Saccharothrix violaceirubra: one gene and its partner. The protein of the gene in region 1 interacts with the protein of each later gene in a pairwise test. Links are inferred from orthologs where the notes say so. Each region holds a gene or a part of one and is shown in the gene's direction. Other genes may lie near its edges.

Region 1 (3,193 bases):
CCTCGACGCACGAGCGCGCGTTCGCCGACGCGTACACCGCGCTCGGCTGCCTGCCGCCGTCGTACGAGCCGCGCGCCACCGGCCACGTCACGCAGATGGTCGAGCTGATGCGGCGGCTGATCGACCTCGGCCACGCTTACGCGGCCGACGGCGACGTGTATTTCTCGGTGTCGTCGTTCCCCGCGTACGGCGCGCTGTCCGGGCAACGGGTCGACGAGGTGCACCAGGGCGAGTCGGCCGCGACCGGCAAGCGGGATCCGCGCGACTTCACGCTGTGGAAGGCCGCCAAGCCCGGCGAGCCCGCGTGGCCGACGCCGTGGGGTCCGGGTCGGCCGGGCTGGCACCTGGAGTGCTCGGCGATGGCGACCGAGTACCTCGGCGGGACGTTCGACATCCACGGCGGCGGCATCGACCTGATCTTCCCGCACCACGAGAACGAGCAGGCCCAGTCCCGCGCGGCCGGCGACGGCTTCGCGAACTACTGGATGCACAACGCCTGGGTCACCATGAGCGGCGAGAAGATGTCCAAGTCGCTGGGCAACGTGGTGTCGATCCCGGAGATGCTGACCAGGGTGCGCGCGCCCGAGCTGCGCTACTACCTGATCGGCCCGCACTACCGGTCGACGATCGAGTACTCCGAGGCGGCACTGGAGGACTCGGTCTCGGCGTACCGGCGGATCGAGTCGTTCCTGCGCCGCGTGGTCGAACGGACCGGCGCGGTCGGCGAGGGCGACCTGGCGGAGGCGTTCGTCGCCGCGCTGGACGACGACCTGGGCACGCCGGGCGCGTTGGCCGCGATCCACCGGAGGGTCCGCGAGGGCAACTCCGCGCTGGAATCGGGCGACGACCTCGGTGCGCGGACGGCCGCCGAGTCGGTGCGCGCCATGGCGGGCGTGCTCGGGCTCGACCCGCTGTGCTGGACCGACGGGACCGCGTCGGACGGCGGCGGGCGCAAGGCGTTGGCCGTCCTGGTCGAGCAACTGCTCGACCAGCGCCGTCAGGCCCGGCAGGAGAAGGACTTCGCGCGGGCTGACGCCCTGCGCGACCGGCTCCTGGCCGCGGGCATCGCCGTCGAGGACACCCCCGACGGTCCGCTGTGGACGTTGAAGGACGACTGAGCACGTGGCAGGAAACTCACGACGTCGGGGTGCGATGCGCAACCCCGGCTCGAAGAAGGGCGCGGTCGTCGGTTCCGGCGGCCAGAAGTCCAAGGGACTCCAGGGCAAGGGTCCGACTCCCAAGGCGTCGGACCGGCCCAACCACCCGGCGTACCGGCGCGCGCAGGCCGGTGCGAAGGCCGAGCAGGCCCGGACGCAACGGCGTAAGGCGGCCGAGAACGGTCCGGAGACCGTGGCCGGGCGCAACCCGGTCGTCGAATGCCTGCGTGCGGAGATCCCGGCGACGGCCCTGTACGTGGCGTTGGGCATCGACGCGGACGACCGGGTCGCCGAGGCCGTGCAGCTCGCGGCCGGGCGGGGCATCTCCGTGCTGGAGGTGCAGCGCGGCGAGCTGGACCGGATCACGGGTGGCGCGATGCACCAGGGCCTCGGGCTCCAGGTGCCGCCGTACGAGTACGCGGAGCCGCGCGACCTGCTGCGGATCGCCCAGCAGTCGGGGGCGCACCCGCTGCTGGTGGCGTTGGACGGCGTGACCGACCCGCGCAACCTCGGTGCCGTGGTGCGGTCGGCCGCGGCGTTCGGCGCGCACGGCGTCGTGCTGCCCCAGCGGCGGTCGGCGAGCGTGACCGCGGTGGCGTGGCGGACCAGTGCGGGCACGGCGGCACGGGTGCCGATCGCGATCGCCACCAACCTGACCCGGCAGCTGCGCGAGTGGGCCGAAGCCGGCCTGATGATCGTCGGTCTGGACGCGGACGGGTCCGTCGACATCGACGGTCTCGACCTGGCCACCGGGCCGCTGGTGGTCGTCGTGGGGTCCGAGGGCCGCGGGCTCTCGCGGCTGGTGCGGGAGACGTGCGACCAGACCGTGTCGATCCCGATGGCGTCGGGTGTCGAGTCGCTCAACGCGTCGGTCGCGGCGGGCGTGGTGCTGGCCGAGGTGGCGCGGCGCCGCCGGCTGGACGCGCGGGGCTGATCTTCACCGATTCCGGGCGGGTGCGAGAATCCGAGCAGGACTCGCACCGCCCGGAACCGGGGAACGCGGGCAACCGCCGGACACCCCGGTCTCCCAGCAGCTAAGGTCAGCCGCGATGTCGTTCGCCTCGCCCCTGTTCCTGTGGTTCTTCCTACCGGTCGTGCTGGCGGTCCTGCTGATCGTCCGGCCGTCGTGGCGCAACGGGGTCGTGGCGGTCGCCAGCCTCTTCTTCTACGCGACCGGTGCCGGCGGCACGACGTTCCTGCTGATCGCGTGCATGGTGGCGAACTACCTGGCCGGTGCGCGGCTGGAGCCGGGCGGGACGCGGACCGACCACGAGCGGCGGAACCTGCTCGTCGCGGTGATCGTCTTCGACCTGGCCGTGCTGGTCGTGTGGAAGTACCTCGGGTTCGCGACCGAGCAGCTGCACGCCATCGCGTCGGTCATCGGCGCCGATCTGCCCGTCGTGCACCTGGCGCTGCCGATCGGCATCTCGTTCTACACGTTCCACCACATCTCGTACGTGGTCGACGTGTACCGGGGCGAGCGGACCGCGCTCAAGGACCCGGTCTCGTTCGTCGCCTACATCGCGATGTTCCCGCAGTTGATCGCCGGGCCGATCGTGCGGTTCCGCGAGATCTCCGACCAGCTCCCGCAGGAGCGGACGCACCGGCTCGACGACATCGCGGCCGGGTTCCCCCGGTTCGCACTCGGGCTGTGCAAGAAGGTGATCGTCGCCGACTCGATCGCGCCGCTGGTCGACGCGTGCTTCGCCACCCCGGCGGACCGGATGACGTTCGCCGTGGCGTGGCTCGGCGCGATCGGCTACACGCTCCAGCTCTACTTCGACTTCTCCGGCTACTCGGACATGGCGATCGGGCTCGGGCGGATGCTGGGTTTCCGGTTGCCGGAGAACTTCGCGCGACCGTACTCGGCGGTGACGATCACCGAGTTCTGGCGGCGTTGGCACATGTCGCTGTCACGCTGGTTCCGCGACTACGTCTACATCCCGTTGGGCGGCAACCGGGGCGGCACGGCGTTGACGTACCGCAATCTCGCGATCGTTTTCGTGCTCACCGGATTCTGGCACGGCGCGAACTGG
Region 2 (3,178 bases), 6.4 Mb from region 1 along the record:
GCCACGCCCGCGCGCAGAAGGCCCGCGTGCTGGCCGTGTGCAACACCAACGGCGCACAGATCCCGCGCGAGTCCGACGCCGTGCTCTACACGCACGCCGGCCCCGAGATCGGCGTCGCCTCGACCAAGGCGTTCCTCGCCCAGATCGCGGCGAACTACCTGGTCGGCCTTGCCCTGGCGCAGGCGCGCGGCACGAAGTACCCCGACGAGGTCGCCCGTGAGTTCCACGAGCTGGAGGCCATGCCCGACGCCGTCGCACGGGTCCTGGAGAAGGTCGAGGACGTGCGCGCGCTGGCCCGGTCGCTGGCCGACTCGAAGGCCGTGCTGTTCCTCGGTCGCCACGTCGGCTACCCGGTCGCCCTCGAAGGCGCGTTGAAGCTGAAGGAACTCGCGTACATGCACGCCGAGGGCTTCGCGGCGGGCGAGCTGAAGCACGGGCCGATCGCGCTGATCGAGCCGGGCCTGCCGGTCGTGGTCGTGATGCCGTCCCCCAGGGGGCGTGCGGTGCTGCACTCCAAGCTGGTCTCGAACATCTCCGAGATCCAGGCCCGGGGCGCGCGCACGATCGTGATCGCCGAGGAGGGCGACGAGACGGTCCGGCCGTTCGCCGACCACCTGATCGAGGTGCCGGCCGTGCCCACGCTGCTCCAGCCGCTGATCTCGACCGTGCCGTTGCAGGTGCTGGCCGCCGAGATCGCCAAGTCGCGCGGGTACGACGTGGACAAGCCGCGCAACCTGGCCAAGTCCGTGACCGTGGAGTAGGGCAGGCTGGCCGGCGTGCGAGGGATGTGGACCGCGGCCGAGGTCAGGGCCGCCGAGGAACGTGCGCCGGTCGCGGAGTCCGTGCTGATGCGGCGTGCCGCGTTCGGCACGGCGACGGTGGCGCTGTCCATGCTGGACGGACGCCGTCGGGTCGGTCTGCTCGTCGGTGCGGGCAACAACGGCGGTGACGCGTTGTGGGCCGGGTACTTCCTGCGCCGACGCGGCGTGCGCGTGTACGCCGTGCTGCTCGCTCCCGAACGCGCGCATCGGGCCGGGTTGGCGGCGTTCCGCCGGGCCGGTGGTCGGGTCGTGGACCTGCTGCCCGAGGTGGACCTGGTCGTCGACGGGATCGTGGGCCTGTCCGGTCGCGGCGGGTTGCGCCCGGACGCCGTGGCGCACGTCGAGCGCGTGACGGCGCCGATCCTGGCCGTGGACCTGCCGAGCGGGCTCGACGCGGACACCGGTGCCGCGTCGGGCCGGCACGTGCGGGCGGCGGTGACCGTGACGTTCGGGTGCCTCAAACCGGTGCACGCCCTGGCCGACTGCGGTGACGTGCGGCTGGTGGACATCGGGCTGTCGGTGGACTCGCCGTACCTGTCGGAACTGACGTCCGCCGAGATCGGTGCGCTGTGGCCGGTGCCGGGGCGGTCGTCGGACAAGTACACGCAGGGCGTGACCGGGGTGGCGGCCGGGTCGTCGGTGTACCCGGGCGCGGCCGTGCTCGCCACGGGCGCCGCCGTGCTCGGCACGTCGGGCATGGTGCGCTACGCCGGTGCCGCCGCCGAGGCCGTGCGGGCGCGGTGGCCGGAGGCGATCTGCACCGGGTCGATCACGGACGCGGGCCGCGTCCAGGCGTGGGTGGTCGGGCCGGGTCTGGGCACCGGGTCGAGTGCCGAGGCCGCGTTGCGGACCGTGCTCGAAGCGGGGGTGCCGGTGTGCGTCGACGCCGACGCGATCACGCTCCTCGCCACGAACCCGTCCCTGTCCGACGCGCGCGACCCCGCGACGCCGCTGGTGCTGACGCCGCACGACCGCGAGTTCGCACGGCTGGCCGGGGCGGTCGGCGACGACCGGGTCGGTGCCGCGCGGCGGGCCGCCGCGCGGTTCGACGCCGTGGTGCTGCTCAAGGGCCACGCGACCGTGATCGCCGCGCCGGACGGGCGCACGCTGGTCAACCGGGCCGGGTCGTCGTGGGCCGCGACGGCGGGGTCGGGGGACGTGCTGTCGGGGTTGATCGGCGCCCTGCTGGCGTCCGGGACGGACCCGCTCCTGGCCGCGGCCGGCGCCGCCCACGTCCACACGCTGGCCGCCGACCTGGCCGCATCGGGTGCTCCGATCCCGGCTTCGAGCCTGCTGGCGGCCGTGCCCGACGCCGTGCGGACGGTGCGCGCCCTCGTGCCTTCGGAGTAGCGGCGGGTGCGCCGTCAGGGCGGTCGAGGGCCCGCGGTGTGCCAACATGAAGGAGTTATGGCTGCTCACCTTCATGCTGAAGTCCGGGTCGACCTCGATGCCCTGCGGCACAACGTGGGCCTGCTCGCCGCCCTCGCGCCCGGCGCCGCGACCATGGCGGTGGTCAAGGCCGACGGGTACGGGCACGGTGCCGTCGAGGTCGCACGGGCGGCGGTGGCGGCCGGGGCGTCCTGGCTGGGCGCCGCGTCGTTGAGCGAAGCGCTGGTGCTGCGGCGGGCCGGGCTCGAGGTGCCCGTGCTGTGCTGGCTCGACCCGGTCTCCGTGGACTACTCGGCCGGGATTTCGGCCGGGATCGACCTGTCCGTGTCCTCCGTGCGCAGGTTGGAGGCCGTCCAGGCCGCCGCACGGGTGGCCAAGCGGCGGGCCCGCGTGCACCTCAAGATCGACACCGGGTTGTCGCGCAACGGCTGCCGGCCCGAGGACTGGGCCGACCTGGTGCGCAGGGCCGCGAAGGCGCCCGAGGTCGAGGTCGTGGCCGTGTGGTCGCACCTGGCCTGCGCGGACGAGCCCGGCCACCCGGCCAACGACCTCCAGGCCGCGCGGTTCGCCGACGCCTACGCGCAGGCGCGCGACGCCGGGCTGGAGCCCTTGCGGCACCTGTGCAACTCGGCCGGCCTGCTGACGCGACCCGACCTGCACTTCGACATCGTCCGGCCCGGCATCGCCCTGTACGGGCTCGACCCCGTGTCCGGTGCCGTCGACCTGCGGCCGGTCATGTCCTTCCACTCGTCGGTGGCGCTCACCAAACGGGTGTCGGCCGGTGATTCGGTCTCCTACGGTTTCACCTGGACCACCAAGACCGATACGACCGTGGCGCTGGTTCCCGTCGGGTACGCCGACGGCGTGCCGCGCGGGCTGTCCAACCGCATGCACGTCCTGCTGCGCGGGCGCCGGCGCCCGGTGGTCGGACGGGTCTGCATGGACCAGATCGTGGTCGACTGCGGTGA

Evidence for each region.
Region 2: the proteins of rlmB (region 1) and F4559_RS01495 interact in binary tests that used the Escherichia coli proteins (3 or more experiments, as listed by UniProt). The link is inferred for Saccharothrix violaceirubra from one-to-one orthologs.

The regions. Positions count from the first base shown.
Region 1 is NZ_JACHJS010000001.1:6,652,695-6,655,887, forward strand. Bases 224-3,106 are described here. They hold rlmB (23S rRNA (guanosine(2251)-2'-O)-methyltransferase RlmB), read left to right. Parts: upstream 224-1,122; coding sequence 1,123-2,091; downstream 2,092-3,106. Other genes in these bases: cysS (cysteine--tRNA ligase), read left to right, coding at 224-1,118; F4559_RS30740 (MBOAT family O-acyltransferase), read left to right, coding at 2,207-3,106. Outside these bases: more of cysS, read left to right, coding at 1-223; more of F4559_RS30740, read left to right, coding at 3,107-3,193. UniProt on the Escherichia coli protein: Specifically methylates the ribose of guanosine 2251 in 23S rRNA.
Region 2 is NZ_JACHJS010000001.1:287,326-290,503, forward strand. Bases 106-2,973 are described here. They hold F4559_RS01495 (NAD(P)H-hydrate dehydratase), read left to right. Parts: upstream 106-776; coding sequence 777-2,171; downstream 2,172-2,973. Other genes in these bases: glmS (glutamine--fructose-6-phosphate transaminase (isomerizing)), read left to right, coding at 106-761; alr (alanine racemase), read left to right, coding at 2,229-2,973. Outside these bases: more of glmS, read left to right, coding at 1-105; more of alr, read left to right, coding at 2,974-3,178. UniProt on the Escherichia coli protein: Bifunctional enzyme that catalyzes the epimerization of the S- and R-forms of NAD(P)HX and the dehydration of the S-form of NAD(P)HX at the expense of ADP, which is converted to AMP.